4 regions of the Streptomyces sp. T028 genome follow, and region 1 is predicted to be linked to each of the others. Evidence: riboswitches for the same ligand, from Rfam matches in the RefSeq annotation. Region 1 holds a riboswitch; each other region holds the start of a gene.

Region 1 (7,778 bases):
TAGCCCTTCTCCACGTCGATGACGTAGGAGGCGTACTCGGCCGCCGAGTGCGGGACGAACAGCCCCTGTTCCGCCTCCAGGTTGTCGAAGGCGAAGGTGGACAGGGAAGCGGCCCGCAGCAGTTCGTCGGCGTTGAGCCCGAGACCCGGCGCCAGTACGGCGCCCTGCGCGTCCGAGACGCCGTACGCGAGGGCCTGGCCCCGGCCGAGCCGGCCACGCTCATGGGGCAGGAAGCCGACCGGCTCGCGCCCCTCGTACACCACCGCCACGCGCGCGCGTGGCCGCACACGGCTCACGGCGTCGGTGAACTCCGGTTCCATGAACGGGTTGCGCGGCGCCGTCGACATGGCACGCAGCGCGCGCCACCGCTCCCGATCCCCCTCGCCGAGATCCTCCGGACTCAGCACACGGATACGTCCACTGCTCAACCTGACCCCCCGATCAAGTCCCCCCTGGACACCTGGGACGGTACCCCTCCAGACCGGGCGCGCGGTAGGGAGTGGAGCATCTTGTTGCCAACCGGTGCAGAGGCCTTTAACCGGTCGCTACCCGGCGATGTGGTGGAAAGCTGTTTCTCGGGCCCCTGTTCAACAGTGATCGGTGAGTGATCGGTCAACAAAAGAAGGGGAGTTGACAGAAGGGGGCCGGACTCCGTCCTGGTCCGGTTCGCGTCGAGTCCGGGGGTGCGGGATCCGTATTCTCTGATCATGGCCGCACCCACCGCATACGCCGAGCGCACCGCGTACTCCCTCGTCGCCACCGACCTGGACGGAACGCTGCTGCGCGGCGACGACACGTTCTCCGACCGGTCGCTGGACGCGCTCGCGCTGGTGGCGGCGGCCGGCGCTCGCCACCTGGTCGTGACCGGCCGGCCCGCGCCCCGCGTACGCCCGCTGCTCGACCTCCTGCACGGCAGGGGGCTCGCGGTGTGCGGACAGGGCGCGCAGTTGTACGACGCCGGCGCGGACCGTCTGCTGTGGTCGGTCACCCTGGACCGGGAACTCGCGGAGACCGCGCTCGGCAAGATCGAGGCCGAGGTCGGGCTCGTGTACGCGGCCGTCGACCAGGACGGCGTCGACGGGCTGACGCTCATCGAGCCGGGCTATCTGATGCCGCACCCGACCCTGCCCGCGCTGCGCGTGGAGCGGCGCGACGACCTGTGGTGCGAGCCGATCAGCAAGGTGCTGCTGCGCCATCCGGCGCTGTCCGACGACGAGTTGGCGGCGACGGCCCGCGCGGTGGTCGGCTCGCTCGCCACGGTCACCATGTCGGGGCCGGGCACGGTGGAGCTGCAGCCGTGCGGGATCACCAAGGCGACGGGGCTGGCCCTGGCCGCCGAGCATCTGGGCATCGGGCCCGAGGACACCATCGCCTTCGGCGACATGCCCAACGACATCCCGATGTTCGACTGGGCCGCCCGCGGGGTCGCGATGGCCAACGCCCATCCGGAGCTCAAGGCCGTGGCCGACGAGGTGACGACGTCGAACGAGGACGACGGCGTGGCCGTCATCCTCGAACGTCTGTACAGGTAGCTGCTGTACAGGTAGCAGCCGGATGGTGGCTGCCGGGCTGCTCAGTACGCGCCGAACACGTTGTCGATCGAGCCGTACCGCGCGGCGGCGTAGTTGCAGGAGGCGGTGATGTTCGCGACCGGGTCGTACGGATTCCAGGACGTGCCGGACACGTGGTACGCGTTGAACGTCGGGTCGATGATCTGCAGCAGCCCCTTGGAGGGGGTACCGGCGGCCGCGTTGGAGTCCCAGAGGTTGATGGCGGACGGGTTGCCCGAGGACTCCCGGATCACGTTGCGGTAGATGCCGTTGTAGGTGCCGGGGATCCCGTGCTGCGCCATGACCTGGAGCGAGGCGCGGATCCAGCCGTCGAGGTTGTTGGCGTAGCCGAGGCTGGTGGCGGTGGCCACGGTCGGGGTGGCCGCGGAGGCGGTGGTCGCGCCGAGGATCGGCAGGGCGAGCACGGTGACGCCGGTGGCGGCGACGGCGAGCGTGCGGGCGAGGCGGCGGGCACGGCGGGGCTGAGCGGGCATGGCGAAGTTCCTCTCCGTCGCCTGCGAGGTGAGCTGTCGGGTTCGGGCGGGAGCTGCCCGGCCGTGCCCTCACGGACACGGCTTCACCCCGAGCTGCACCGGTCTGTCCTGGGCATGCCCAAAGGCATGGCCCGGCTGGACCCGTGCGGCGACTTACCTGGTTCCCCCGCTCCTGCCGTGGTGTTCTCGGTGGGTGTTCGGGCGGCGGCAGGATTAGGCGTCCGCCCGACAGGCCGGGAACGTATGCGAGAGCACATGTCCGAAACAAGTGGCGAATTCACAGTTAGCCCCTATTGACCTTGGTCTGTGGCCTATGGGGATGCTTGATCCTTTGTTGCTGCAAAGCATCAACTCGCCTGAGTGGGCCGAGGTGTCGGGGCGCGGTGGAGGGGAACGGGGAAGGGGCTGGTTCGGCTGGGCGAGTGAGGCAACTCACCGACATCCACAAGACGGGTGAATCGGGCAATAAACCCAGATGGCTGCTTAAGGGGTGCCCCTTCTCATAGGGCCTGTCCGGGCTGTAACCGTGGGGGCTCGTGGTGATCGAAACCTGACCGGATACGCTGACTTGAGTGAGCGCAGAGACCTATCGACAAACCGCGTAGCCGCCGATAGACACCAGCAGACAGGAGACTCCTCGTGACCGTCGTCGAGCCGTTTGGGCTGAGCGTGCGGGACCAGGCTCTGGAAGCCGATGTCCAGGCCGGATTGGCGGCTGTCGAGGAAGGCTTGCTCGAGGCCACCAAGAGTGAGGTCCCGTTCATCACGGAGGCGGCCCAGCACCTGCTGCGGGCCGGCGGGAAGCGGTTCCGGCCGCTGCTCGTGATGCTCGCGGCGCGCTTCGGCGACCCGTACGCGCCGGGGGTCGTCCCCTCCGCCGTCGTCGTCGAGCTCACCCATCTGGCGACCCTGTACCACGACGACGTGATGGACGAGGCCGCGGTGCGGCGCGGGGTGCCCAGTGCGAACGCCCGCTGGGGCAACTCGCTCGCCGTCCTCACCGGCGACTTCCTCTTCGCGCGCGCCTCGCACATCCTGGCCGACCTCGGCCCGGAGGCGGTGCGGGTGCAGGCGGAGGCGTTCGAGCGCCTGGTCACCGGCCAGATCCTGGAGACGGCCGGCCCGGTCGACGGCCGCGACCCGGTCGACCACTACCTCGACGTCCTCGGCGGCAAGACCGGCTCCCTGGTGGCGGTGTCCTGCCGCTTCGGCGCGATGATGTCGGGCGCCGACGAGACGGTGGTGGACGTGCTCACCCAGTACGGGGAGCGGCTCGGGGTCGCCTTCCAGCTCGCCGACGACGTCCTGGACATCGCCTCCGACTCCCACGAGTCGGGCAAGACACCCGGCACGGACCTGCGCGAGGGCGTCCCCACCCTTCCGGTGCTGCGGCTGCGCGAGCGCGCTGCCCAGCAGGCGCTGCCCGAGGACATCGCACTGTGCGAGCTCCTCGACTCCGACCTGAGCGACGACGCCAGGCTCGCCGAGGCGGTCGCGGCCCTGCGCGCCCACCCGGCGCTGGAGCGGGCCCGCCGTGACACCGTGCGCTACGCCGAGGAGGCCCGCGCGGCGCTGGCCCCTCTCGCGGAGTGCGACGCGAAGGCGGCCCTCATGGAACTCTGCGACGCGGTGGTGCACCGGGCCGGCTGACGTCGCGCTCCGCTGGGGCACGATGTGTCTTCGTTCGTCTGCGGCGTCGTTGTGGCTGGTCGCGCAGTTCCCCGCGCCCCCTTGGGGTGCTGTCGAACCGTAGCCGACATTGCCTCACCGCCCCTCCGGTCATCCCCTACCCCTACGGGTCGGACGACCCGGGTCTCTCTCGCGTCATACCGCAGGCGTACGCGGAGTTGAGTCCGTGGGGTGACGCTTCCTCATGCGGCATTTGGTCAGATGGGAATCACGGAAAACACCACTCCTCACCGATTCGGGTGAGAATGGCGGCACGGGGTGGGGACGCTCCACGTGAGATGACCAGCCGCCGCCGACGACGGAGGTAAGGCAGACATGGCACCGAACGCAACCGACGACAGCACGACCGCCGGGGAGACGGACGACCTGCGCGTCGGGCGGCGCAAGGCCGTGCGGTACGTCGTCCCGGTCACCGTGATCGGCGTCGCCGCGGCGACGATCGGCCTGGTCCCGGCGCTCGCCGACTCCGGTGACCCGGACCTGCCGAAGATCACCGCCCAGCAGCTCCTCGACAAGATCGCCGCCTCGGACGTGCAGCAGCTGTCCGGCACCGTGAAGATCACCACCGACCTGGGCCTGCCCGAGCTCGGCGGCCTGGAGAGCGGCCTGCTCTCGGGCGCCGCAGGCAACGGCGGTGACGGATCGTCCGCCGACCCCTCGACCAAGCTCACCGAACTCGCCTCCGGCACCCACACCCTGCGGGTGGCCACCGACGGCCCCGACCGGCAGAAGCTGTCCCTGATCGAGGACGCCGCCGAGTACAGCGTCATCCACAACGGCAAGGACGTGTGGGGCTACGACAGCGCCTCCAACGAGGTCTACCACTCCACCGTGGACGAGAGCGCCGAGGAGGCACAGCCGCCGGCCACCCCCAAGGACCTCACCGAGGACGCCCTGAAGGCGGTCGACGACACCACCTCCGTGACCGTCGACGGCACGGTCCATGTCGCGGGCCGTGACGCCTACAAGCTGCTGATCAAGCCCAGGCAGTCAGGTTCCACGGTCGGCGCGATCAGTGTGGCGGTGGACGCGAAGACCGGGCTGCCGCTGAAGTTCACGCTGACCCCGTCGAGCGGCGGCGCCGCCGTCGTGGACGTCGGTTTCACCCAGGTCACCTTCGCCAAGCCCGCCGCCTCCACCTTCGACTTCACCCCGCCCAAGGGCGCGAAGGTCACCGAGGCCGACGAGGCCGCGGAGCACTCCGGCAAGCCGGGCGCGTCCGACGGGGACCTCGCCGAGGACCTGCCCAAGGACCTCGACGGCCTCGACGGCCTCACCCCCGCCGAGGAGGCCGAGGGCTTCGACGTCCTCGGCAAGGGCTGGACCTCCGTCGCCGTCATCGAGACCGGCGGCAAGGGCGTCCCCTCCGACTCCGAGCTCAACTCCGAACTCGGCTCGGACGCCGGCGGCGCGCTCAGCGGCTTCCTGGGCTCCTTCGGCGACAAGGTGAGCGGCAAATTCGGCTCCGGTACCGTCTTCTCCACCCGCCTGATCAACGCCCTGGTCACGGACGACGGCACGGTCTACGTCGGCGCCGTCACCAAGGACGCCCTGGTGAAAGCGGCCGACTCGGCGAAGTAAGTACCCTACGGAGCCGGTGGACGAAGGGGGAGCCCATGGCTGACGAACCCGTCATCCACACCCATGCCCTCACCAAGCGCTACCGCGGTGGCCAGCTCGCCGTGGACCGCCTCGACCTCACCGTCCCGGCGGGCAGCGTCTTCGGCTTCCTCGGCCCCAACGGCTCAGGCAAGACCACCACGATCCGCATGCTGATGGGCCTGATCGAGCCCACGTCCGGCGCGGCGCGCGTCCTGGGGCAACCCGTGCCCCGGGCCGCGCGCACCGTGCTGCCGCAGGTCGGCGCACTGATCGAGGGCCCCGCGCTGTACGGCTTCCTCTCCGGCCGCGACAACCTCCTGCGCTACGACGCCGCCGACCCGACCGCCGACCCCCGCACCCGGCGGACCCGCGTCGCCGCAGCGCTGGAGCGGGTCGGACTGACGGCCGCGGCCGGCAAGAAGGCCAAGGCGTACTCGCTCGGCATGAAACAGCGGCTGGGCCTGGCCGCGGCCCTGCTCCAGCCCCGTCGGCTCCTCGTCCTCGACGAGCCGACCAACGGCCTCGACCCGCAGGGCATGCGGGAGATCCGTTCCCTCGTGCGGGAGCTGGCATCCGACGGCACGACCGTGTTCCTCTCCTCCCACCTCCTCGACGAGATCGAGCAGGTGTGCACGCACGCGGCGGTGATGGCGCAGGGCCGGCTGATCACGCAGGGCTCGGTGGCCGAGCTGGCGGCGGGCGCGCGCGGCCGACTGGTGGTGATCACGCCCGACACCGCCGAGGCGGCGCGGGTGCTCAAGGAACAGGGTGCGGCGGACGTGGTCTCCGACGAGGACCGGGTTGCCGCCGAGCCCCCGGACCGCGACCTCGCCGAGGTCAACGCCGCGCTGGTGACGGCCGGTGTGCGCGTCCGGGGCTTCGCCGTCGAACGGGCCTCCCTGGAGGACGCGTTCGTGGCGCTCACGGGGGAGGGGTTCGATGTCGCGGGCTGAGACGACGGAGGCGGAACCGGCCGAAGACATGCGCGAAGGCGCGACAGCCGGAGCCGTCCGCAGGCCGGGCCCCCTGTGGTCCCTCGGTCTGCTCCGCAGCGAACTGCTGATCACCTTCCGCCGCTGGCGCACCCTCGCGCTGCTCGGTGTCCTGGCGGCCGTACCGGTCCTGATCGGCATCGCGGTCAAGATCGAGACCGGCGACAGCTCCTCCGGCGGACCGGGGGGACCAGGCGGTGGCGGAGGGGACGCCGGCCCGGCGTTCATCGCACAGGTCACCAACAACGGCCTGTTCCTGGTCTTCACCGCGCTGGCCGCGACACTGCCGTTCTTCCTGCCGATGGCCATCGGCGTCATCGCGGGCGACGCCATCGCCGGCGAGGCGAACGCCGGCACCCTGCGCTACCTCCTCGTCGCCCCCGCCGGCCGCACCCGCCTGCTCCTCACCAAGTACGCGACCGTGCTGGCCTTCTGTCTGGTGGCCACCCTCGTGGTCGCGCTCTCGGCCCTGACGGTGGGTGCGCTGCTGTTCCCCCTGGGGGACGTCACCACCATCTCCGGCACGACGATCGGCTTCGCCGACGGACTCGGCCGGGCCCTGCTGATCGCCCTGGTCGTCGCCGCCTCACTGACCGGGGTGGCGGCGCTCGGCCTGTTCGTCTCCACGCTGACCAGCAGCGGCATCGCCGCGATGGCGACCACCGTAGGTCTGCTGACCACGGTCCAGATCCTCGACCAGATCCCCCAGCTCCACGCGATCCAGCCCTACCTCTTCTCCCACTACTGGCTGTCCTTCGCCGACCTGGTCCGCGACCCCGTCTACTGGGACGACCTGGTGAAGAACCTCGGCCTCCAGGCCCTCTACGCGGCGGTGTTCGGCTCGGCGGCCTGGGCGCGGTTCACGGCGAAGGACATCACGGCGTAGCCGTTCAGCGCGTCTCGTACGTCTCGTACGTCTGGTACGGGAAGCGGGCGAGCGGAGCCTCGCCCGTGAAGAACGACTTGGCGCGGGTCAGCGCGTCCGTGTCGCCGAGTACGTCACCGGGCTTGCTGCCGTTGCCGAGCAGGACCCCGCCGAACCGCATCCCCAGATAAGCGGCCGAGTTGTTGAGCGTGCCGACCAGCGGATCGGCGACCGAGGCCTTCGGGTCGGCGAGCACGGTCACTCCCCAGAGCGTGCGCCCGGCCATGGTCGCCCTGAACTCGACGCCGGACGTGCGCAGCCAGCCCGACCAGTGGTCGAGGTAGCGCTTGACGTGGGTGGACACCGAGTACCAGTACAGCGGCGAGGCGATCACGACGTCCGTCGCGGCCAGGGTCGCGTCGAGCAGCAGCGCGAGACTCCCTTCGGTGGGCCGGACATGGTCGCTGCCGTGCCGCAGGTCCTCGAAGTCGGGCAGCGGGTGCTCGGCGAGGCTGATCCAGGTCTGCTCGACGGAGGGGTCCAGCTGTTCGGCGGCCCGGCGGGCCAGCGCCTCCGTGTTGCCGTC
Region 2 (7,778 bases), on a different contig from region 1:
TGGGCATGTCCAGGTGGTCGTAGTGGTCGTGGGAGATGACGACGACGTCGACCGGGCCCAGCGCGGCCAGCGGCAGCGGCACCGGGTGCAGCCGCTTGGGTCCGGCGAAGGAGAACGGGGAGCAGCGCTCGCCCCAGACGGGGTCGAACAGCACCCGCTGCCCGTCGATCTCGGCGAGGACGCTGGAATGGCCCATCCAGGTCAGTCTGAGACCCGTGGCGGGTGGCTTGGCGAGGTCGGCGAGGGTCGTCGCGTGCACCGGGACCGTGCCCACGGGGGCGCGGCGGGGCCGCTGCTCCTTGTCGAAGAAGACCTTGGCGAAGTCCATCGCCGAACCCGACGGGCGGGTGCGGGCGGGGCCGCCGGGGTTCTGGAAGACCCCGTCCTTGAAGTGGGGCGATCTGCGGATGCGCGCCATGCGCTCACCGCTCGGGTCCGCGCCGAAGCCCTCGGGCTGCAGTGCGCGGAGCCCGGAGCTCAGGGAACGGAAACCGGACACGGTACCTCCAGGTGGAGTCGCTGAGGCATTCCATTATGGTCGCCCCCTCCGACAGCGCGTTGACAGCCCGTGCCCAGGCTCCCGATACTGACCCACTGTTCAGTAGCGACCTGGTCCGAGGAGTCCCCATGCGCGCCGCCCCTCTGTTGTCCCTCACCTGGACGGACGAGGTCACCGGCCGCCGCGGCCATCTGGTGGTCGACCGGCTGGTGCGCGGGGTGTGCAGCGGCGGTCTGCGGATGCGGGAGGGCTGCACCCTGGAGGAGGTGACGGGCCTCGCGCGCGGGATGAGCCTGAAGGAGGCGCTGCACTACGACCCCGAGGCGCGGTACGTCCCCCTGGGCGGGGCCAAGGGAGGCATCGACTGCGATCCCCGGGACCCGGAGGCGTACGGCCTGCTGGTCCGCTATCTGCGGGCGGTACGGCCGTACGTGGAGAGCTGCTGGACCACCGGCGAGGACCTGGGGCTGAGCCAGGACCTGGTGGACCGGGCGGCCGCCGAGGCGGGGCTGGTCTCGTCGGTGCAGGCCGTCTATCCGCTGCTCGACGACGAGACGGCGGCCCGTGCACGGCTCGCGGACGCCTTCGCGGTCGAGGTGGACGGCATCGGGCTGGACGAACTGGTCGGCGGCTGCGGGGTCGCCGAGTCGGTGCTGACCGCCCTGGACCGGGCCGGGGTGCCGTACGCGGGGACGCGGGTGGCGCTCCAGGGGCTCGGCACGATGGGCGGGGCCACGGCACGCTTCCTCACGCGCGCGGGGCTGACGGTGGTGGCCGTCGCCGACGTCAAGGGCACGATCGCCAACCCGGCCGGGCTGGACGTGGAGGCGCTGCTGTTCGCGCGCGACGCCCACGGCACGGTGGACCGCTCGGTGCTGCGGCCCGGCGACCGCGAACTGCCGGGTGACGCCTGGCTGTCGGCCGACGCGGAGGTGCTGGTGCCCGCGGCGGTGTCGTACGCGATCGGCGCCGAGGAGCAGCAGCGGATCACGGCCCGCTGGATCGCCGAGGCGGCCAACATGCCGGTGCTGCCGGAGGCGGAGGTGTCGCTCCACGCGCGCGGGGTGACCGTACTGCCGGACGTCGTGGTCAACTCCGGGACGAACGCCTGGTGGTGGTGGACGCTGTTCGGGGACGTCGGCGCGGACGCGGACGAGGCGTTCGCGTACACCCGCCGTGCGATGCGCGCGCTGGTGGAGCTGGTCCTGGCGCGCGCCGAGGCGGACGGGACGACGCCCCGGGCCGCCGCGCACGCGGTCGCGGCCGAGCGGCTGCCGGTGATCGCGGAGCGGTTCGGCAGCCACCGCTGAGGGCGTCGACGCAGGTCGAGCGCGCTCTGCGGACCGGTGCCGCACAGGGCCCCTGTGTAGGGTGACGGCGTGGCGAGGGTCCGGTTGAGCGTGGCCGAGCGGCGTGCGGAGCTGCTGCGGGCGGCCATCGAGCAGATCGAGGCGCGGGGCGTGGCGGCGGTCAGGATCGCCGACGTGGCCGCGGCGCTCGGCGTGAGCAACGCGCTGGTCCTCTACCACTTCTCGACCAAGGAGAAGCTGGTCGCCGCCGCCTTCGCGTACGCCGCCGAGGACGACCTGGACCACCTGCGCAAGCTGCTCGGCCGCCGGACGAGCGCGCTGCGCCGGCTGCGGGCGGCCGTGCGCTGGTACGCGCCCACCGGCCAGGCCAAGGGCTGGCGGCTGTGGATCGAGGGCTGGGCGGCGTCCCTGCGCGAGCCCGCGCTGCGGGAGGTCGCCCGGGACCTCGACCGTGAGTGGAAGGCGGCGCTGGCCGAGGTGATCGCCGAGGGCGTGGCCGCCGGCGAGTTCGCCTGCCCCGACCCCACCGCCACGGCCCTGCGTCTGACGGCCCTCCTGGACGGCCTGGCCGTCCAGCTGACCTCATACGGCGGCACGGTGTCACGGGTCCGGGCACAGGAGTGGGTGGAAGATGCGCTGGCCAAAGAACTCGGATTGGACGAACCAGCCCGTCCAACACTTGAGGCCGAGGCCCCTTGAGGGCCGAACAGGGGTCGGGGGGCGGAACCCCAGGGAACGCGAACCGGGGGGCCGGGGGCAGAGCCCCAGGGAACGCAAACCGGGGACCGGGGGCAGAGCCCCAGAGAACGCAAACCCGCAGGTCCGGAGAGTAGAGCCCCAGAGAACGCAAACCGGCGAGCCAGGGGCAGAGCCCCAGAGAACGCAAACCGGCGGGCCGGGGGCAGAGCCCCAGAGAACGCGAACCCGCAGGTCCGGAGAGTAGAGCCCCAGGGGATGCGAACCGGCGGGCCAGGGGCAGAGCCCCAGGGAACGCGAACCCGCAGGTCCGGAGAGTAGAGCCCCAGGGGATGCGAACCGGGGGTCTGGGGGCAGCGCCCCCAGGGGATGGGAGCGGGTAAGGGCGGCGGGGGCGGGAAAACCCGACCGCCACCCACCCCTCACGCCACCGAAGCGATCCGCATCCGGATGTCCTCCGGCGACAACGCGCCCTTCGCCGTCACATGGTCCCCGGACGACTCCCCCCGCAGCCGCCGCCCGATCCACGGCACGAGATACTCCCGCGCCCAGTGCACATCGTCCCGCCGCACATCCAGCGTCCCCCGCGGCGGCAACGGCGGCCACGCCTGCTCGGGATCCGCCGGCACCTGGAGCCCGAGCACCTGCCCGGCCCGCAGCGCCACGCGCGTGTGCCCCTCGGGAGACAGGTGCAGCCGGTCGTCGTCCCAGGCCCGCCGGTCCTGCACGGACTTCAGGGACCACAGGTCCAGCACCGGGCACCCGTACCGGTCCGCGACGGCCCGTACATGCCCGTTGTACGTGGCGATCTTCCCGCGCAGATGCTTGAGCACGGGAACGCCCCGGGTGTCGAAGCCGGTGGTCACCATGACCGTGCCGGCGACGGCGGTCAGTGCGGCGATCGCGCGCTCGAAGCGCTCGGCGACTTCGTCGGGGTCGGTACCGGGGCGGATGATGTCGTTGCCGCCGGCGCAGAAGGAGACCAGGTCCGGCGCGAGCTCGACGGCCCGCGGCAGCTGGTCCTCCATGATCTGGTCGAGCAGTTTTCCGCGCACCGCGAGGTTGGTGTACCCGAAGTCGCCCTCGGGCCGCCGGTCCGCGAGCAGTACCGCGAACCGGTCGGCCCAGCCGACGAACGCCCCGTCGGGGCCGGGGTCGCCGACGCCCTCGGTGAAGCTGTCCCCCACCGCCACGTACGACCCGATCACTGATCTTTCGTCACTCTTCGAATCGTCTGCCACAGCCGTTCATGATTCCCCTTCGAATGTGACCTACGCGACCGTAGGAAGGGGTTGACGGGCGGTGAGATAAGACACTCCTAAAGAATTGGCCAATCAGGGAATAGGCGACCACACCCGGAAGCTGCCGATGCGGAAATGACTCCAGGTGGTGCGGAACGCGAAGTGCCCTCGGGTGTACGGCTCCGGGTCGGTGTGGTCGAAGACGAGCCGCCCGTTGTTCCACCAGCGCACGGTGGAGCCGTCGGACACGATCCGGACGTGGTGCGGCTCGTTCGCCACGAGCAGCGGCTCGGTGTAGTCGTGGACGAGCGGCCGTACGCCCGCCTCGCCGACGTAGCGGCGCAGCCGGGTGGTGGTGTTGGAGTTGGCGCCGTAGCCGACGTAGTACGCCCTGAGGTAGTCGTACTCGGCGAGGGCGCCGCCGCGCGGGGTGGCGAAGAGGTCGTCCGGGGAGCGGACGTCGACGGCGTTCCAGAAGTTGTTGAGGTCGGAGACACGGTCGTTGACGCCGCCCGCGGAGACGGGCGTCGCGACGTACTCGAGGACGTACGGTCCTTCGAGCGGCCGCTTGAACCAGACGGTCGCCCCGGCCGGCACGTCGACCTCCAGGACCCCGTGCGAGGCCGTGACGGTCCCGCCCCGCTCCAGTTCCACGGCCCACTGTCCGAGGCCGTGACGGAAGTCGTCGCGGGCGATCAGCCGGTGGTGGCGGCGCGGGGCACCCACCGCGGTCCCCGCGGCCAGGGCTGTCAGTGCGGCACCGGCGGCCAGTGCTCCGAATGCTCTACGCGTGGTCGTCACGTCGATCGGCTCCTCGGGTCGTGGTGACGGAGGGCCGGGGAATCCGGCGGATCTCGGTCTCCCCGTGTCCGCGGCGGCCCTTCGGGGAAAGCGCTTTCCCCTCACGAGGATCACTGTGTCCCCACCCTGCCCCGGCTGTCGACGGGGCGAAAAGGGACGCCACAAGACCGCAATACGGCGATCACGAACACGCGGAGCGAAGGCCGGCCCCGGGGCTCGGGGTCCGGCCTTCGCTCCGCGTGTCAGGCGTGCTCGGCGATCGACGTCAGCGGGGTCAGCCGACGGTGACGCCGTGGGAGCGGAGGTAGGCGACCGGGTCCACGTCGGAGCCGTAGTTCGGCGTGGTGCGGATCTCGAAGTGCAGGTGCGGGCCGGTCACGTTGCCGGTCGCACCGGAGAGACCGATCTGCTGACCCGCGGTCACCGTCTGACCGGCCGAGACCGAGAGCTGGGACAGGTGGGCGTACTGCGCGTAGTAGCCGTCGCCCAGCTTGATGACGACCTGGTTGCCGTACGCGCCGCCCCAGCCCGCGGAGACGACCGTGCCCGCGGCGACGGCCTTCAGCGAGGTACCGGTCGGGACGACGAAGTCGACACCGGTGTGGTAGCCGCTGGACCACATGCTGCCGGCCACGCGGTAGTTGGTGCCCACGGTAGCGCCGGACACCGGGGCGGTGTAGCCACTGGAGGTGCCGGTGCCGCTCCCGGCGGCCTGGGTGGCCGCGTTCGAGGAGGACGAGGACGCCTTCGAGTCGGAGGACTCCGAGGACGAGGATGAGGACTTCGTGGTCGACGACTTCGACGCCTTCGACGAAGAGGAGGAGGAACCGGACGAACCGGACGAGGACTTGGTGCTCGCGGCCTTCGCGCCGATCGACAGTTCGAGGCCGGGGTGGATCAGCGAGGGGTTGCTGCCGACGGCCTCGCGGTTGTCCGCGTACAGCTTCTGCCAGCCGCCGCTGACCCGCTGCTCGTCGGCGATCTTGGCGAGGTAGTCGCCGGCCCGCACGGTGTAGGTCTTCGTGCTCTTGGCGGCGGACTTCCGGGTCGTCGACGCGGCCTCGACGGCGCTTTCCGCGACCGACTGGGAGACCGTCTGCGCGACCGACTGGGAAGCGCTCTGGGAAACGGACTGCGGGGTGGCCGCGTGGGCGCCGGTGGCTCCCATGAGCGGGAGGGCGAGTGCCGCTCCGCCGGTTCCGGCGACGGCGATGGAACGGGTGAAGCGCAGGGTCTTCGGGCGGCGGTGCTTACCCTTCGCGGGCATGGCGAATTCCTCTCCGGCGCCTGCGAGGTGAGCTGTCGGGTGCGGACGGGAGATGTCCGGCCGCGACGGGTCGCGGCTTTACCCCAAGCCTGTTCCGGAGACCGGAACAGGCGGTTCTGCCTGTGGGTCCCCCGCTCCTGCCGTGCACGGGTGAGTGTGCGGATTCCGGGCGGCGGCAGGATTCGGCGTCCGTCCGGATTGGTCTGGAACGTAAGCGACCCAGACGCACAGGAACAAGCAGTGGTTGCCCGGTTAATGCCTTTCTCTTGATCCGCTGTGCGAATTCCCAGTGACGCTCCGTGCAACGAGCACCGGAAATTTCGCCTAACGCCCTTGAAAAGCACTTTGATTACGTGAACATGACGGGCGACGCAGGGTCACGGATATGACCCTGCTCACGTGACGGCTCTCCAGGATTCCTTATTCCAGAGCGAGTTGGAACTAAGGTTTCAATTAGGACAGAAACCTCAGATCCGACGCAGGCGGATAACCGTCGCATCGAGGTCACCGCGCAGCCCGGTCCGCAGCCCGTGGTGCAACAGCACCGCACCTCGGTGCACTTCGCCCGTTTCACGGCATTCGTACGACGCTGTCGGGTCGACGCCACGCAGTCGCAGCGCGGGGACGGGTTCGCCGTAGCGCTGCGCCTGGAGCCAGGCGAGGACGACGGTCTCGTCGCCGCGGACGTACTGGACGGCACTCAGTCCACCCGCCGGGGGACGCAGCCGGTACTGGTCGCCGTGCTGGACGAGGGGCCGGATCTCCTTGTAGAGGTCGACCCAGCGGCGGGCTTCGGCGAGTTCCTCCTCGGTCCACTCGGAGAGGTCCCCGCCGACGCCGAGCACCCCCGCCATGGCGCTGACGAACCGGAAGCGCAGCGAGCTGATCCGGCCGTTGAGCTGGGCGTTGGGGCTGTCGGTGACCCAGGCGGCCATCACGCGCGCGGGATGGATCTGACTGAAGCCGTGCTGGATGTCGAGCCGGTCGAGCGGGTCGGTGTTGTCGGAGGTCCACACCTGGTCGGTACGGGCGAGGATGCCGAGGTCGATCCGTCCGCCGCCGCCCGAGCAGGACTCGAAGGCCACGCCCGGGTGGGCCGCCCGCAGCCGGTCCAGCAGGTTGTACAGGGCACGGACGTGGTCGACCCAGAGGCGCTGCGGGTAGGGGTCGTCGGGCCAGCCGGCGTCGGTGAAGCAGCGGTTGAAGTCCCACTTGACGTAGTCGACGGGCGCGCTGGACAGCAGACCGTCGAGGCGTTGCCAGAGGTACTCCTGGACGTCCTCGCGCGCGAGGTTCAGCATGAGCTGATTGCGGAACTCCGTCCGCTTTCGTCCCGGTTGGAACTGCACCCAGTCGGGGTGCGCCCGGTACAGGTCGCTGTCCGGGTTGACCATCTCGGGCTCGACCCAGATGCCGAACTGCATGCCGAGCGCGTGCACGTAGTCGGCGAGGGGCTTGAGGCCGTTCGGGAAGCGGTCCGGGTTGGGCCACCAGTCGCCGAGACCGGCGTGGTCGCCGGTGCGGGCGCCGAACCAGCCGTCGTCGACGACGAACAGCTCGACGCCGATCGCCGCGGCCCGCCGGGCGAGGGTGGCCTGCTGCTCCTCGGAGATGTCGAAGAAGGTCGCCTCCCAGGAGTTGAACAGCACCGGCCGGTCCCGCTCGGCGTCCGGGATCACATGGGCGCGCTGGTAGGCGTGCCAGGTGCGGCTGGCGCCGCCGAAGCCGCCGTCGCTCCACAGACCGGCGAACAGGGGCGTGGTGAAGGACTCCCCCTGCGCCAGCCGCAGCAGACCGGAGTCGTCGTGTCCGGCGCCGCCGGTGATCTGCACGCGCGCGTCGGGGAGTTGGGCGACGGCGATCCGCCAGGAGCCGGACCAGCCGAGGGCGCAGCCGTAGACCTCGCCGCGCTCCTCGGTGGCGTCGGTGTCGAGGGCGACCCAGGGCAGGTACTGGTGGCCGGT
Region 3 (7,778 bases), on a different contig from region 1:
GTCGAGGTCCTCCTCGACGCGCCCCTGGACGCCGAACCGGCCGGCCTGGACGGCGTCGCCACGATCATGGCGCGCGCGTTCTCCGAGGGCACCGACCAGCACTCCGCCGAGGAGTTCGCCGCCGAGCTGGAGCGCTGCGGCGCCACCCTCGACGCGCACGCCGACCACCCCGGCGTCCGGCTCAGCCTGGAGGTGCCCGCCTCCCGGCTGCCCAAGGCGCTCGGCCTGCTCGCCGACGCCCTGCGCGCGCCCGCCTTCGCCGACAGCGAGGTCGAGCGCCTCGTCCACAACCGTCTGGACGAGATCCCGCACGAGCTGGCCAACCCCTCCCGCCGCGCCGCCAAGGAGCTCTCCAAGGAGCTGTTCCCGGCGACCGCGCGCATGTCGCGGCCCCGCCAGGGCACCGCGGAGACCGTCGAGAAGATCGACTCCGCCGCCGTGCGGGCCTTCTACGAGCGGCACGTCCGGCCGGCCACGTCCACGGCGGTGGTTGTCGGCGACCTCACGGGCGTCGACCTGGCCGCGCTCCTCGGAGAGACCCTGGGCGCCTGGACGGGCACCCCGGCCCAGCAGCGGCCCGTGCCGCCGGTGACCGCCGACGACACCGGCCGCGTCGTCATCGTGGACCGCCCCGGAGCCGTCCAGACGCAGCTGCTCATCGGCCGGATCGGCGCCGACCGGCACGCGCGCGTGTGGGCCGCCCAGGTCCTCGGCACGTACTGCCTCGGCGGCACTCTCACCTCCCGCCTGGACCGCGTCCTGCGCGAGGAGAAGGGCTACACGTACGGGGTGCGCGCGTTCGGGCAGGTCCTGCGCTCCGCCCCCGACGGCTCGGGCGCGGCGATGCTCGCCATCAGCGGCTCCGTCGACACACCGAACACCGGTCCTGCCCTGGACGACCTGTGGAAGGTGCTGCGCACCCTCGCCGCCGAGGGCCTGACCGACGCCGAGCGCGACGTCGCCGTGCAGAACCTGGTGGGTGTGGCGCCGCTGAAGTACGAGACCGCGGCGGCCGTCGCGAGCACGCTGGCCGACCAGGTCGAGCAATCCCTGCCCGACGACTACCAGGCCACGCTGTACCAGCAGCTCGCCGCGACCGGCACGGTCGAGGCCACCGCGGCGGCCGTGAGCGCCTTCCCGGTGGACCGTCTGGTGACCGTCCTCGTCGGTGACGCCGCTCAGATCAAGGAGCCCGTGGAGGCGCTCGGCATCGGCGAAGTGACCGTCGTCGCCGCCGAGTAGGCGCCGGGAGGCACGGACGTGTTGCGGCCCCGGGTGACAGAGGTGTCCTCCCGGGGGCTGTACCGGGGGCCGCAGGATGTCCGAATTGGGGCGGAGGTTGCCTGTCTGCCGTGTGGCGTGCGCTACAAAAGCCGTGATCCGTTTGAGGATTGATAACGGTCCCGCATACCGTCGGCCCGGCTGTTCGTCAGGCAGTGCGCCGCATCCGCGGCACCGGACAGTCATCGCCGAGTCCCCGTACGGCGCGAGCCAGGGGAGCCGGGGACCCATATCAGTCCCTGGGGTGAATCGGGCGCCCGCGCGTGAGCGAGGGGGTCCGTAGGAGACCTTCCTGCTCCGAACCCGTCAGCTAACCCGGTAGGCGAGAAGGAAGGAAAGGACCGCTCGTCTTGGCGTACACCTGCGCCACCGGGAAGCATCGCCGGCCCAGCCGGATGCAGCGCACCTCCGTCCGCGCGGCGGGTTTCGCGGCGCTGACCACCACCGGTGTCATGGCCACCGTCGCCTCCACCCCGGCTCTCGCCGCGGAGCCGACCCCCGAGCAGACCGGGCTGATCCCCGTCGTCGCCGCTGGTGAGGCCGTCGCCGACCAGGTCGACGACCAGGTCGCCCTGCAGAAGAAGGCCGCCTTCGAGGAGGCCGCGCGTGAGGCCGCCGCCAAGAAGGCCGCGGAGGAGCGCGAGGCACGCGTGCGTGCCGCCCGCGAGGCCGAGCGCAAGCGTCTGAACGCCTTCGTGCTGCCGATCACCGGCTCCTACGTCTCCACCGGCTATCACGCGAGCAGCTCCCTGTGGTCCTCCGGCAGTCACACCGGCATCGACTTCCACGCCGCCAGCGGCACGTCCGTGCACGCGGTCGGCCTGGGCACCGTCGTCGAGGCGGGCTGGGGCGGGTCGTACGGCAACCAGGTCGTCATCAAGATGAACGACGGCACGTACACCCAGTACGGCCACCTGTCCTCCATCGGCGTCTCGGTGGGCCAGCAGGTCACCCCTGGGCAGCAGATCGGCCTGTCTGGCGCGACCGGCAACGTCACCGGCGCGCATCTGCACTTCGAGGCCCGTACGACGGCGGAGTACGGCTCCGACATCGACCCGCTCGCCTACCTCCGCCAGCACGGCGTCACCATCTGACGGCACCCGGCGACGTCTGACGGCACCCGGCGACGGCCCGTCCCGAGCCCCGGCCCACGCGGCCGGGGCTTTCGCCGTTTTCGGCACCTCGCTGTCCAAAAAATATCCCTGGATTCCGGCCCGCCGTCGGAAATTCCGGCTCATTGCAATAGAGTCACGGAACACACGTCAATCGGCGGCGCTCGGCGACGTTTCACGGGGATTAAGGCGGAGGTCGGTATGCGTATTCCGGCGCACTCGGTGTGCACGGCCATCCGGGACGACATCGTCGCCGGTGTCTACGAGCGCGGCGGCCGCCTCACCGAGGAACTCCTCGCCCGCCGCTACGGCGTTTCCCGGGTCCCCGTCCGGGAGGCACTGCGCACCCTGGAGGCCGAGGGCTTCGTCGTGACCCGGCGGCACGCGGGCGCGTGTGTCGCGGAACCGACCGAGCAGGAGGCGGCCGACCTGCTGGAGATGCGCATGCTCCTGGAGCCGCTCGGTGCCGCCCGGGCCGCCCAGCGGCGCACCGAGGCCCACCTGAAGGTGCTGCGCGGACTCGTCCGGCTGGGCCAGGAGCGGGCCAGGAGGGGCAACAGCGAGGATCTGCGCTCCCTGGGCGGCTGGTTCCACGAGACGCTCGCCCAGGCCTCCGGAAGCCACGCCCTGACGTCCATGCTCACCCAGCTGCGCCACAAGATCGCCTGGATGTACGCGGTGGAGGCGCCCGCCAACCCCGTGGAGTCCTGGGCGGAGCACGGCGCGATCGTGGACGCGGTGGCGCGGGGCGACCAGGAGCGGGCGCGGACGGTCACGGCGCTGCACACCGAGCGCGCGAGCGCCGCCCACCGGCTGCGTTTCGTCGGCGGCGCGGACCGCGCCGACCGTGTGAGGACTTCGCAACCTCCCGTAAACATGACGGGTCTGCGTCATTAACACGGGAGCCGTATACAAAGAAGAGATATTCGGCGGAGAGGTATTTCCGCTGCCCTTTTCCGTGCGCGCCCGGAATTCTCGGTGGCGCGCATTCGGTGTGCCCGGCCCCGGGTTTCCGGTTATGCCGCCGGTAATGTCGCGGAGCAGCCGCGGAGCAGCCGCGGAGCGAGCGTGGAAGTGAGCGCGGAAGCCAGCGCTGAATCAGGCGTGAAAAAACGGCGGGGCCGCGCCACCCCGAGGGTGACGCGGCCCCGCGTGTGACTCAGACGGTCTCGGGGAGCTCCTCGAGACCCTCGGCGACCAGCTTCGCCAGCCGGTCCAGGGCGATGTCCGCGCCCTCGGCGTCGGAGGCGAGGACGATCTCCTCGCCCCCCTTCGCGCCGAGGCCGAGGACGGCCAGCATGGAGGCCGCGTTGACGGGGGTGCCGTCGGCCTTGGAGATCGTCACCGGGACGCCTGCGGCCGTGGCGGCTCGGACGAAGATGGAAGCGGGGCGGGCGTGGAGGCCCTCGGCCCAGCCGACGTTGACGCGGCGCTCAGCCATGTGTTGCTGCCCTTCGGTTCTCAGGTTGTCTAGACCGGTGTTGTCTAGACCAGTGTTCCACACGTGAAGCCGGTGAGGAACGGGCCGAACGTCCCGTTCCTCTGGCGGTCGCCGGATCGCGGCCTCGATCCTGCTTCCGTCCTCCACAGACTGCCTCGCGCCGTTGTCGTACGCGAGCCGTACTCTGGGCCCCATGCAGAGCGCCTCGGACCGGCACGAGTACCCCGCCCACTGGGAAGCCGACGTGGTGCTGCGCGACGGCGGCACCGCGCGCATCCGCCCCATCACCGTCGATGACGCCGAGCGCCTGGTCAGCTTCTACGAGCAGGTCTCGGACGAGTCGAAGTACTACCGCTTCTTCGCGCCCTACCCGCGACTGTCCGCGAAGGACGTCCACCGCTTCACGCACCACGACTTTGTGGACAGGGTGGGACTCGCGGCCACGGTCGGCGGCGAGTTCATCGCAACCGTACGCTATGACCGCATTGGTGCCGACGGTATGGCCGCCTCCGCGCCCGCCGACGAGGCCGAGGTCGCCTTCCTCGTCCAGGACGCCCACCAGGGGCGCGGCGTCGCCTCCGCCCTTCTCGAACACATCGCGGCCGTCGCGCGGGAGCGGGGCATCCGCCGCTTCGCCGCCGAGGTGCTGCCCGCCAACACCAAGATGATCAAGGTGTTCACGGACGCCGGCTACACCCAGCAGCGCAGCTTCGAGGACGGCGTGGTCCGCCTGGAGTTCGACCTCGAACCCACCGAACGCTCCCTGGCGGTGCAGCGCGCGCGGGAGCAGCGCGCCGAGTCCCACTCCGTACGACGGCTGCTGGCGCCCGGCTCGGTCGCCGTCGTCGGCACCGGGCGCGCCCCCGGCGGCGTCGGCCGCAGCGTCCTCGGCAACCTCCGCGAGGCCGGCTTCACCGGCCCCCTGTACGCCGTGAACCGGGCGTTCCCCGAAGACCTCAAGGAGATCGACGGGGTCCCCGCACACCGCTCCGTCCGCGACATCGCCGGCCCCGTCGACCTCGCGATCGTCGCCGTCCCCGCCGACCTCGTGCCCGAGGTCGTCACCGAGTGCGGCGAACACGGCGTCCAGGGCCTCGTCGTCCTCTCCGCCGGATACGCCGAGAGCGGCCCCGACGGCCGCGAACGCCAGCGCGCCCTCGTCCGGCACGCACGCGCGTACGGCATGCGGATCATCGGCCCCAACGCCTTCGGCGTCATCAACACCTCCCCGCAGGTGCGGCTCAACGCCTCGCTCGCCCCCGAGATGCCGCGCCCCGGCCGCATCGGACTGTTCGCCCAGTCCGGCGCCATCGGCATCGCCCTGCTGTCCCGGCTGGACCGGCGCGGCGGCGGCGTCACCGGTGTCACCGGCGTCTCCACCTTCGTCTCCTCCGGCAACCGCGCGGACGTCTCCGGCAACGACGTCCTGCAGTACTGGTACGACGACCCGGACACCGACGTCGCCCTCATGTACCTGGAGTCCATCGGCAACCCCCGCAAGTTCACCCGCCTCGCGCGGCGCACGGCGGCGGCCAAGCCACTGGTCGTCGTCCAGGGCTCCGGCTCCGCCCCGCAGGGCCACGCCGTCCGCGCGACCCGGCTTCCGCGCGCCACCGTGTCGGCGCTACTGCGCCAGGCCGGCGTGATCCGCGTCGACACCATCACCGAGCTGGTCGACGCGGGCCTGCTGCTCGCCCGCCAGCCCCTGCCGACCGGACCCCGCGTGGCGATCCTCGGCAACTCCGAGTCGCTGGGCCTGCTCACCTACGACGCCTGCCTCTCCGAGGGCCTGCGCCCGCTGCCGCCGCTGGACCTGACGACCGAGGCCTCGGCGGAGGACTTCCACGCGGCGCTCGCGCGGGCCCTGGCCGACGAGACCTGCGACGCGGTCGTGGTGACGGCGATCCCGGCGATCGGCGAGACCTCGCCCAGTGACGCCGCCCTCGCGGAGGCGCTGCGCTCGGCGGCCGCCGCGGCCCCCGCCAAGCCGGTCCTCGTCGTCCACGTGGAACTGGGCGGCCTCGCCGCCGCGCTGTCCGCCGCGACCAGCACCGCGCCCCGCGCCGGAGCGGGTGCCGGAGCGGGCGCACGCACGCGTGGCGCGACGCCGCCACAGCCCGGCGCCGCCCCCGAGGGAACCGCCCCCGAGGGAACCACCCCCGAGGGAACGGCCGCTGCGGTGGCGGCCCCCGAGGGCGCCCACCTCATCCCCGCCTACCCCGCCGCCGAGCGGGCCGTACGCGCCCTCGCCGAAGCCGTGAAGTACGCGCAGTGGCGGCGCGAGGCCGCCGAACCCGGCAAGGTGCCCGAGTACGAGGACATCGACGAGAAGGGCGCCGCCCGGCTGATCAACGGGCTCCTCGCGCGTGGGCAGGGCCTCACCCTGGGCACCGAGGAGACCTGCGAGCTGCTCGGCCACTACGGCATCCACCCCCGCCGGGCCACCCCCGCGCCCGCCCCCGACGACGCGGCCCGCGCCGCGGGCACCCTCGGCTACCCCGTCGCCCTCAAGGCCACCGCCCCGCACCTGCGCCACCGCGCCGACCTGGGCGGCGTCCGCCTCGACCTCGCCGACGAGGAGCAACTGCGGCGGGCGTACGCCGAGTTGACCGAGCTGTTCGGAAAGCCGGAGGAGATCCGTCCGGTCGTCCAGGCGATGGCCCCGCGCGGGGTCGACACGGTCGTCCGCGCGGTCATCGACCCGGCGGCCGGGGCCGTACTGTCCTTCGGGCTCGCCGGGGCGGCCTCCCAACTGCTCGGCGACATGGCCCACCGCCTGGTGCCGGTCACCGACCGCGACGCGACCTCCCTGATCCGCTCGATCCGTACGGCCCCCCTGCTCTTCGGCTGGCGCGGCGCCGCCCCGGCCGACACCCCCGCCCTGGAGGAACTGCTCCTGCGCGTATCCCGCCTGGTCGACGACCACCCGGAGGTCGTGGCGGTCACCCTGGAACCGGTCGTCGTCGCCCGCCACGGCGTCAGCGTCCTGGGCGCCTCGGTCCGCCTCGCCCCGCCCCCGGCCCGCGACGACCTCGGCCCGCGGACCCTGCCGGCCTACTGACGCCTCCGGCGGACCCGCGCCGCCCCGGACCGAGCCCTCGCGAGCGGTGCCTCGCAGTCAGTGGGTCCCCGTAGGATGGACCGCATGGCCAAGACCAGTACGACGACCCAGGGGCTGCGCGCGGCGATCGAGCGCAGCGGCTACTACCCGGCCCTCGTGGCCGAGGCGGTGGAGGCCGCCGTGGGCGGCGAGCCCATCCGGTCGTACCTGGTCCACCAGGAGACCACGTTCGACCAGAACGAGGTGCGCCGGCACGTGACCGTGCTGGTCCTCACCGGCAACCGCTTCATCGTCAGCCACACCGACGAGCAGGCCGCCGACACCACCTCCCCGACGCCGTACGCCACGACGTCCACGGAGTCGGTGAAGCTCGGCCGGATCTCCTCGGTCGTCGTCAGCCGCGTCGTCGCGAACCCGGAGTCGTACACACCGGGCACCCTGCCGCGCGAGGTCGTGCTGACCATCGGCTGGGGCGCCGTCTCCCGGATCGACCTGGAGCCGGCCGCCTGCGGCGACCCCAACTGCGACGCCGACCACGGCTACACGGGCAACTCGACCGCCGACGACCTCAGCCTGCGCGTCAGCGAGGCCGGCGACGGCCCGGACACGGTGCGCCAGGCGCTCGCCTTCGCCCAGGCGCTCTCCGAGGCCACCGCGGACACCGCCCGCTGATGGCCGCCCCCGCCTCCTGGGACCACCCCGAACCCCTCGCCGTCTCCACCGCCCCCGTCCCGGAGTACGGCACCGGCTCCCTCGCCGACCTGCTGCCCACGCTGGCCGCCGGCATGGGCGTACCCGGAATGACGGCGGCGATCGAGGAGCTGACCCCGGCCGACCGCAACTGCGTCTTCCTGATAGACGGCCTCGGCTGGGAGCAGATCAA
Region 4 (7,778 bases), on a different contig from region 1:
TCCTCCTCGTCACGGCCGGTGTCTCGGGCATCTTCGTCCTACAGGGCTCGGCCGCCCACCTCGGCTCGGTCCTGCAGGCGGCGCTCGCCGTCCTCGTCGGGATCACCCTGCTCGCAGGCCCCTACCTGGTCCGGATGACCCAGGACCTCTCCGAGGAGCGTCTGATGCGCATCCGGGCCCAGGAGCGCGCCGAGGTCGCCGCCCATGTCCACGACTCCGTGCTGCACACCCTGACCCTGATCCAGCGCAACGCGGAGAACGCGAACGAGGTGCGCCGTCTCGCCCGAGCCCAGGAGCGGGACCTGCGCACCTGGCTCTACAAACCCGAGGGCACCGGCAAGGACGAGGAGGACGAGCCGACGACGGTCGCCGACGCGGTCCGGCGCAACGCGGCGGAGGTCGAGGACAAGCACGGCGTCCCCATAGAGGTCGTGGTCGTGGGCGACTGCCCGCTCGACGAGCGGGTCGGCGCGCAGATGCAGGCCGCGCGCGAGGCGATGGTGAACGCCGCGAAGTACGGTGGCGAGGGGGGTGCCGTGCAGGTGTACGCCGAAGTCGAGGGCAGGACGGTCTTCGTGTCCGTCCGGGACCGTGGCCCCGGCTTCGACCTGGACTCGATACCCGCCGACCGCATGGGCGTCAGAGAATCGATCATCGGCCGTATGGAGCGCAACGGCGGTACGGCCCGGCTGCGGGCGGTGCCGGGCGGCGGCACGGAGGTCGAGCTGGAGATGGAGAGGGCGGAGAAGACGTGATGAGCGACCCGACCGAGAAGAGCGCGGCTGCGGGGGCGGGGGAGGGCGCCGGGTCGGCGCAGACCTCCGGCGAGGGCACGGGCGGGCGGCGCGTGCGGGTGGTCCTGGTCGACGACCACCGTATGTTCCGTACGGGTGTGCAGGCCGAGATCGGCCAGACCGAGCAGACGGGCGTCGAGGTCGTCGGCGAGGCGGCGGACGTCGACCAGGCGGTCACCGTCATCACCGCGACCCGGCCCGAGGTGGTCCTTCTCGACGTCCATCTGCCGGGCGGCGGCGGGGTCGAAGTGCTGCGCCGCTGCGCCGCGTTGATGGCCGACACCGAGCAGCCGGTGCGTTTCCTCGCGTTGTCCGTCTCGGACGCGGCGGAGGACGTGATCGGGGTGATCCGTGGGGGTGCTCGCGGTTACGTCACCAAGACGATCACCGGTACCGATCTGGTCGACTCCGTCTTCCGGGTGCAGGAGGGCGACGCGGTCTTCTCGCCGCGCCTCGCCGGGTTCGTCCTGGACGCCTTCGCCTCCACCGATGCCCCTCCGGTCGACGAGGACCTCGACCGGCTCACCCAGCGCGAGCGCGAGGTGCTGCGCCTCATCGCCCGCGGCTATGCGTACAAGGAGATCGCCAAGCAGCTGTTCATCTCGGTGAAGACGGTCGAGTCCCATGTCTCGGCGGTGCTCCGCAAGCTCCAGTTGTCGAACCGTCATGAGCTGACGCGTTGGGCGACGGCACGACGTCTGGTGTGACCCACCGCGGCCTCGCCCATGTCCGGAGGCCCTCGGCTCACACCACCCGGGTCGCCCCGGCGAAGGGCATCTCGTCGATGGGCGCGATGCGTACCGGGGCCGAGGGGTTGGGGGCGTGGATCATCTGGCCGTTGCCGATGTAGAGGCCTACGTGGGTGATGCCGGAGTAGAAGAACACCAGGTCGCCGGGGCGGAGTTCGGAGCGGGAGACGCGTTGGCCGGCGCCGATCTGGGCGTAGGTCGTGCGGGGCAGGGAGACCCCGGCGGAGCGGTAGGCGGCCAGGACGAGGCCCGAGCAGTCGAAGGCGTCGGGGCCGGTGGCGCCCCAGACGTAGGGGCTGCCGAGCTTGGAGTGGGCGAAGGAGACGGCTGCGGCCGCCCGGGAGTTGGGGGCGGAGGCGGTGGTGGTGCCGGGCGCCTGGAGGGGGTCGCGGGAGCCGGAGGAGGCTCGTGAGGCGCGCTCGGTCGTTCCGGTGCCGCCGCCCGTGTCCGCTGCGATCCGGGCCCTTTCCGCCGCTGTCAGCCGGGCGAGGAGGCCGCGGGCCGTGGTGAGTTTGTCGGTGATGGTCTTCTTGTGTTTCTTCAGCTCCGTCTTGCGGGCCTTGAGGGAGGACAGTTCGAGGCGGGCGGCGCCGCGCAACTGCTCGATCTCACGGAGCTGGTGGCGGACGCGGGCGACGGCGGCGGACTGTCGGTCGCCGGCGCGTTCGGCGAAGGCGGCGCCGTCGAGGTACTGGTCGGGGTCGTCGGAAAGGGCCAGTTGCACGGCGGGGTCGAGGCCGCCGCTGCGGTACTGCGCAGCCGCCATCGTGCCCAGCGCCTCCCGTGCCGAGTTGAGCTGCTCCTCCTTGCGGGCCGCCTCGTCCCGCAGGGTCCGAAGGTGCCGCTGGGCGGCGGTGGCCTTCTCCTGCGCGCCGTTGTACTGCTCGGTGGCCGCCTCCGCCTCCTGGTACAGCCTGTCCACCTTGGCCTTGACCTGAGCGGTGGTCAGCTGGGGCTCGGCCTGTCCGGTGCCGTCGAAGGCCGTGGCGGTCGCCGCGCCTGCGAGGGCGAGGGTGAACGCCGTACGGGCCGTCTGGCCGCCGAGCGAGCGCTGTCGGGGCTTGCGGTGCGCTGCCACGTGGGACTGCACGTCCTTTCGTACGACCGCCTCGGCCGTGGGGTCCTCCGACCGTCGTCGGCCGGACCGGTGGCTGTCAGGAGCTCCATCGGCCGTCGGGGGAGCGGACGGACGACCGAGGGAGCGGCTGACGTGTCCGACGGCGGCCCGCACAGGGGGAGCGGGACGCCGCCGGACCTTCTCGGCGGTGGTGGCCGACTGCCGCCCCTGGCCTGGGCGGCGGTGGGGAGCCGGTCACCTGGGGGAGGACGCTAGGCCCGTCTGTGTCGGGTTGGTAACGCGATGTACGGAAAAGGCCTGAGCAGACCGCCGCGTGATCGTTTCTGTCCGGGCGTCCGGGGTGGGGGCGTCGGGTTCGCGCGGTGCGGTGATCGATGCGGCGGTTCCAGGACACCTCGGTGCGGGGGGATGCTATGGGGCGCATCAATACAGGCCCGGTCACATGGGGAGGGCCGGTGTCGGGTGGCGTGTGCCGGGCTGATTAGCATCCGGCCTCATGGACGTACTCATCCATCTCTTCGTCGGCCTGCACATCATCGGCATCGCCGCGCTCCTGGGCGGCTTCCTCACGCAGATGAAGGCCATGGGCCAGGGCACGGCCCGTTTCGTCCCCGCGATGCTGCACGGCGCGGCGACCATGCTGCTCACCGGCGTGATCCTGGTCGGCCTCAACCAGGCCGACGACCAGCCCGTCAACAACATCAAGATCGGGGTGAAGCTGGCGCTGCTCGTCGTGATCCTCGGCCTGGTCTATGTGAAGCGGGACGACGAGAAGGTGGAGAAGCCCCTGTTCGGCCTGGTCGGGCTGCTGACCGTGGCGAACATCTTCATCGCGGTCCTCTGGACGTGACGGACCCCGCGGACCCGGCCCACCCGGCGAACCCGGCGCGCAGGGCCGCCACGGCGACCGCCAGCCACACCGCCACCGCCACCCACAACAACACCTCCCCGGGCCCCTTCAGGCCCGGGAGGTCGGTGGCGGTGGCGACGGACTGCATCGCCACCGCCGTCATCCCCATTGGAAACACAGTCGCCCATCGCCGCATGTCGTAGCGCAGCCGTGGCCGGAGCAGCTCGGCGGCGAGCAGGACGACGTACCAGCACAGGGCGAGCACGAGCAGGGCGTTGGTCATCCCGCGCAGGACGCCCCGGTCGTCGGCGTTCCACAGGTACAGCCCGTGATCGGCGTCGATGAGCCTCGCCCCCGCGAGCGCCGAGACGGCGAGCGCCCCGCCGGCGACCCACTGGTCCCCGGCGCCCTCGGTCACCTGCCGCCAGTCGAACAGGGCGAACATGACCGCGTAGAGCACCAGGCCGAGCCAGAACAGCACGAGCGCGGTGTGCGCCGGCCAGGCGAGCGTCTCCGCCTTCCCCAGGGTCGCGCCCAGCACCGCGAGCGCCTGGGTGGCCACACAGCAAAGGAACACGTCCCCGGGCATCCGGCGGGCCTGATGGCTCATGACATGCCGTACGACATGCCGTACGACAGCCGTCATCAGCACTGGCCACAGCAGGGCGGACAGGGCCAGCAGCGCCCAGGCCCAGTTCTGCCGGCCGAGCTCCGAGACGCCCGTGCCGAGCACGGCCGTGGCGGCCACGGCCGTCAGCCCGCCCGGCGTGCCATCCTCCGCCAGCCGGCGCCGGCGCTCCCGCAGCAGCCGTACGACGAAGTCCGCGGCCAGCATCACCCAGGCTGTGCCGGCCAGCGCCAGCGTGGCATGGGAGAGCACCTCGTGTCCCGCCAGGCGCAGTCCGACCGACAGGATGCCGGTGGCCAGAACGGCGGCCCCGGCCGCCGGCGGACGCCGCGCCCACCAGGCGCGCGGGGAGGAGGTGCCGGGCATGAAGCCGATGCTAGGGATGCGAAGCGGCTCACGCGGCGGCACACGCGCGTAGAGGCAAAAAACGGCCTACGCGCGCGTGCCTGTACCCAAACGTGCCTCAGGCCGGGCGGACCACGCTGTGGATGCCCGACTCGCCGTCATAGTAGATGGACTCCTCGCGGACGTACGCGCCCGGCTTCGGGGCGTGGATCATCATGCCGTTGCCGATGTAGATGCCGACGTGGCTGACGTCGTCGTAGAAGAAGACCAGGTCACCGGGCTGGGCGTCGGCGAGGGAGACGGTGGTGCCCGCGTTCACCTGGTCGTAGGTGGTGCGCGGGAGGGAGACTCCGGCGGCCTTCCAGGCGGCCTGGGTCAGACCGGAGCAGTCGTAGGAGTCGGGGCCGGTGGCGCCCCAGACGTACGGCTTGCCGATCTGTGCGCGGGCGAAGGCGAGCGCCTTCTCGGCCTTGGTGGCGTACGAGGAGTCCGTGGACGAGGACGACGAGGATGACGAGGACGAGGAGGAGTCGGACGACCCGGAGGAGGACGTGCCGGCGTCCTGCTGGGCGGCCTGTTCCGCCGCCTGCTGCTGGGCCAGCTCGGCCGCCTTGCGCGCGGCCTCCTCCTGCTTCTGCTTCTCGATGGCCGCCAGCCGCGCCTTCTCCTCGGCCGTCAGCTGCGCCAGCAGCTCGCGGGCATCGCCGAGTTTCTTCTGGACGGTGGCCTTGGCGGTCTTCAGGTCGCTCTGGGCGTCGGTGAGCGTCGCGAGGCTCTCGGCGGCCTCCTGCCGCTTCTTCATCGTCGCCGACTGCTCGGTGACGTAGTCGTCGACCGCGCCCTTCTGACGGTCGGTCATCCGACCCATCAGCTGCGTCTGGTCGAAGTAGTCCTGCGGGGAGTCCGCCAGCAGGAAGGTCGCCGTGTCGGGCGCGGAGGCACCGGTGCGGTACTGGGCGGCGGCGAAGGAACCGAGCTCCTCCCGCGCCTCGTTGAGCTTCTGGGTGCGCTTCGCGACGTCATCGAGGAGACCGTCGACCCGCTTGCGCTGCTTGGTCGTCTTCTCCTTGGCGGCGTTGTACTTCTCGGTCGCCGACTCCGCCTGGCGGTAGAGGTCGTCGACCTTCTTCTCGACCTCCTCCAGGCTCGGCTTGCCGTCGTCGGCCGGGGCGGCGTTAGCCGTCTGGGAGAGCAGGGCCACGGACGTGAGGGCGGCGGTGGCCAGGGCGGGCGTGCGTATGCCTGCCACGCGGGTGCCCGAAAAGCGCGGCTTGCGGTGCTGCGACGCCAAGAGAGGCGACTCCTTCCATCGTCCGCCTACCGGGTTAGCTGTCGGGTTCGGGCGGATGGTTCGGAAGGGCGCCCTACGGCCGCCTCCCGTCGGGAGTCGGGCCGATTCACCCCGGGGTCTCGGTGGGTCCCCGGCTCCGGCTGCCGCGCAGGGGGCACACCGGACTCGGCGGAGGCCGTACGGCCCGGCGAGGTTCGCCGGTGGGGATCCGCGTGGCCTGCCCGGCACGGTAGCCAACTCGTGTGGCCCCTGTGAAGGTTGATGGGCGATATGCCCGATACATTTTTGTTATCTTGCGCAAAGCCGAGACATGGGATCACGTGCTGTGATAGCGCCGCCTCGGAAGGTGAGGAGCGGAGATGTTCGGGGGACGGCCCCGCGTTGTCAGTGGGGCGCCCTAGACTCGGAGAGCGATGAGCAGCCTCTTTGACGACAGCTTCCTGGCGAACCTCCAGGCCCCCGCCGGCCATGAGGAGGAACCCCCGCCGCCGCCCGAGGACGATCACGTTCCGGAGCCGCTTCCGGACGATCTGTTCGGCGGGAAGTTCGACGCGCCCCCGGACCGGGACGTGTACTACCGCGACGGCGCCGCCCGCCCCGCGCTCGACGCGGCCGCCCTCCTGGAGGGACTCAACGACAACCAGCGCGCGGCCGTCGTCCACGCCGGCACCCCTCTGCTCATCGTCGCCGGCGCCGGCTCCGGCAAGACCCGTGTGCTCACCCACCGCATCGCCCACCTCCTCGCCGAGCGCAACGTGCATGCGGGCCAGATCCTCGCGATCACCTTCACCAACAAGGCCGCGGGCGAGATGAAGGAGCGCGTCGAGCAGCTCGTCGGCCCGCGCGCGAACGCGATGTGGGTGATGACCTTCCACAGCGCGTGCGTGCGCATCCTGCGCCGCGAGAGCAAGAAGCTCGGCTTCACGTCGTCGTTCTCGATCTACGACGCAGCCGACTCCAAGCGGCTCATGGCCCTGGTCTGCCGTGATCTTGACCTCGACCCCAAGCGCTTCCCGCCGAAGTCCTTCAGCGCCAAGATCAGCAACCTGAAGAACGAGCTGATCGACGAGGAGGACTTCGCCGCCCAGGCCGGCGACGGCTTCGAGAAGACCCTCGCCCAGGCCTACGCGATGTACCAGTCGCGGCTGCGCGAGGCCAACGCCCTCGACTTCGACGACCTGATCATGACGACGGTCAACCTGCTGCGCGCCTTCCCCGATGTGGCCGAGCACTACCGCCGCCGCTTCCGTCATGTGCTCGTCGACGAGTACCAGGACACCAACCACGCCCAGTACGCCCTGGTCAGGGAGCTGGTCGGCACCTCCGAGCACCCGGTCGACGTACCCCCCGGCGAGTACGACGTCCCGCCCGCAGAGCTCTGCGTCGTCGGTGACGCCGACCAGTCGATCTACGCCTTCCGGGGCGCGACGATCCGCAACATCCTCCAGTTCGAGGAGGACTACCCGGACGCGACGACGATCCTGTTGGAGCAGAACTACCGCTCCACGCAGACGATCCTCTCCGCCGCCAACGCGGTCATCGAGCGCAACGAGTCCCGCCGCCCCAAGAACCTGTGGACCAACGCGGGCGCGGGTGCGCGCATCACCGGCTATGTCGCCGACACCGAGCACGACGAGGCACAGTTCGTCGCCGACGAGATAGACCGCCTCACCGACGCGGGCGACGCCAAGGCCGGCGACGTCGCGGTCTTCTACCGCACCAACGCCCAGTCCCGTGTCTTCGAAGAGGTCTTCATCCGCGTCGGCCTGCCCTACAAGGTCGTCGGCGGCGTCCGCTTCTACGAGCGCAAGGAGGTCCGGGACGTCCTGGCCTACCTGCGTGTCCTCGCCAACCCGGAGGACTCGGTCCCGCTGCGCCGCATCCTCAACGTGCCCAAGCGCGGCATCGGCGAGCGCGCCGAGGCGATGATCGACGCCCTGTCCCAGCGGGAGAAGATCAGCTTCCCGCAGGCGCTCAAGCGCGTCGACGAGGCCTACGGCATGGCCGCGCGGTCGACCAACGCCGTGAAGCGGTTCAACGTGC

The links. A riboswitch is a leader RNA that binds a small molecule or an ion and turns the genes downstream of it on or off. The one in region 1 is predicted to bind cyclic di-AMP.
Region 2: it holds a riboswitch for cyclic di-AMP, as region 1 does, so the genes downstream of both, ACLZN2_RS44935 (M23 family metallopeptidase) here and ACLZN2_RS33315 (transglycosylase SLT domain-containing protein) in region 1, are expected to answer to the same signal.
Region 3: it holds a riboswitch for cyclic di-AMP, as region 1 does, so the genes downstream of both, ACLZN2_RS17030 (M23 family metallopeptidase) here and ACLZN2_RS33315 (transglycosylase SLT domain-containing protein) in region 1, are expected to answer to the same signal.
Region 4: it holds a riboswitch for cyclic di-AMP, as region 1 does, so the genes downstream of both, ACLZN2_RS35680 (NlpC/P60 family protein) here and ACLZN2_RS33315 (transglycosylase SLT domain-containing protein) in region 1, are expected to answer to the same signal.

What each region holds. Positions count from the first base shown of each region.
Region 1 is NZ_JBLRVZ010000038.1:4,220-11,997, reverse strand. It holds gene ACLZN2_RS33325 (GNAT family N-acetyltransferase) at 1-413, opposite strand, end outside; gene ACLZN2_RS33320 (HAD family hydrolase) at 708-1,532, shown strand; gene ACLZN2_RS33315 (transglycosylase SLT domain-containing protein) at 1,574-2,044, opposite strand; cyclic di-AMP (ydaO/yuaA leader) riboswitch at 2,048-2,246, opposite strand; gene ACLZN2_RS33310 (polyprenyl synthetase family protein) at 2,684-3,694, shown strand; gene ACLZN2_RS33305 (LolA family protein) at 4,049-5,314, shown strand; gene ACLZN2_RS33300 (ABC transporter ATP-binding protein) at 5,350-6,288, shown strand; gene ACLZN2_RS33295 (ABC transporter permease) at 6,275-7,213, shown strand; gene ACLZN2_RS33290 (flavodoxin family protein) at 7,218-7,778, opposite strand, start outside.
Region 2 is NZ_JBLRVZ010000063.1:6,895-14,672, reverse strand. It holds gene ACLZN2_RS44960 (MBL fold metallo-hydrolase) at 1-499, opposite strand, end outside; gene ACLZN2_RS44955 (Glu/Leu/Phe/Val dehydrogenase dimerization domain-containing protein) at 628-1,809, shown strand; gene ACLZN2_RS44950 (TetR/AcrR family transcriptional regulator) at 1,879-2,508, shown strand; gene ACLZN2_RS44945 (SGNH/GDSL hydrolase family protein) at 2,928-3,713, opposite strand; gene ACLZN2_RS44940 (DUF6250 domain-containing protein) at 3,840-4,547, opposite strand; gene ACLZN2_RS44935 (M23 family metallopeptidase) at 4,822-5,814, opposite strand; cyclic di-AMP (ydaO/yuaA leader) riboswitch at 5,819-5,977, opposite strand; gene ACLZN2_RS44930 (alpha-galactosidase) at 6,282-7,778, opposite strand, start outside.
Region 3 is NZ_JBLRVZ010000016.1:103,239-111,016, reverse strand. It holds gene ACLZN2_RS17035 (M16 family metallopeptidase) at 1-1,242, shown strand, start outside; cyclic di-AMP (ydaO/yuaA leader) riboswitch at 1,458-1,620, shown strand; gene ACLZN2_RS17030 (M23 family metallopeptidase) at 1,632-2,375, shown strand; gene ACLZN2_RS17025 (GntR family transcriptional regulator) at 2,595-3,290, shown strand; gene ACLZN2_RS17020 (HPr family phosphocarrier protein) at 3,553-3,834, opposite strand; gene ACLZN2_RS17015 (GNAT family N-acetyltransferase) at 4,028-6,895, shown strand; gene ACLZN2_RS17010 (DUF5998 family protein) at 6,971-7,567, shown strand; gene ACLZN2_RS17005 (alkaline phosphatase family protein) at 7,567-7,778, shown strand, end outside.
Region 4 is NZ_JBLRVZ010000041.1:36,585-44,362, forward strand. It holds gene ACLZN2_RS35655 (PspC domain-containing protein) at 1-755, shown strand, start outside; gene ACLZN2_RS35660 (LuxR C-terminal-related transcriptional regulator) at 755-1,501, shown strand; gene ACLZN2_RS35665 (NlpC/P60 family protein) at 1,539-2,621, opposite strand; gene ACLZN2_RS35670 (hypothetical protein) at 3,118-3,471, shown strand; gene ACLZN2_RS35675 (tellurite resistance/C4-dicarboxylate transporter family protein) at 3,449-4,465, opposite strand; gene ACLZN2_RS35680 (NlpC/P60 family protein) at 4,563-5,735, opposite strand; cyclic di-AMP (ydaO/yuaA leader) riboswitch at 5,743-5,916, opposite strand; gene pcrA (DNA helicase PcrA) at 6,149-7,778, shown strand, end outside.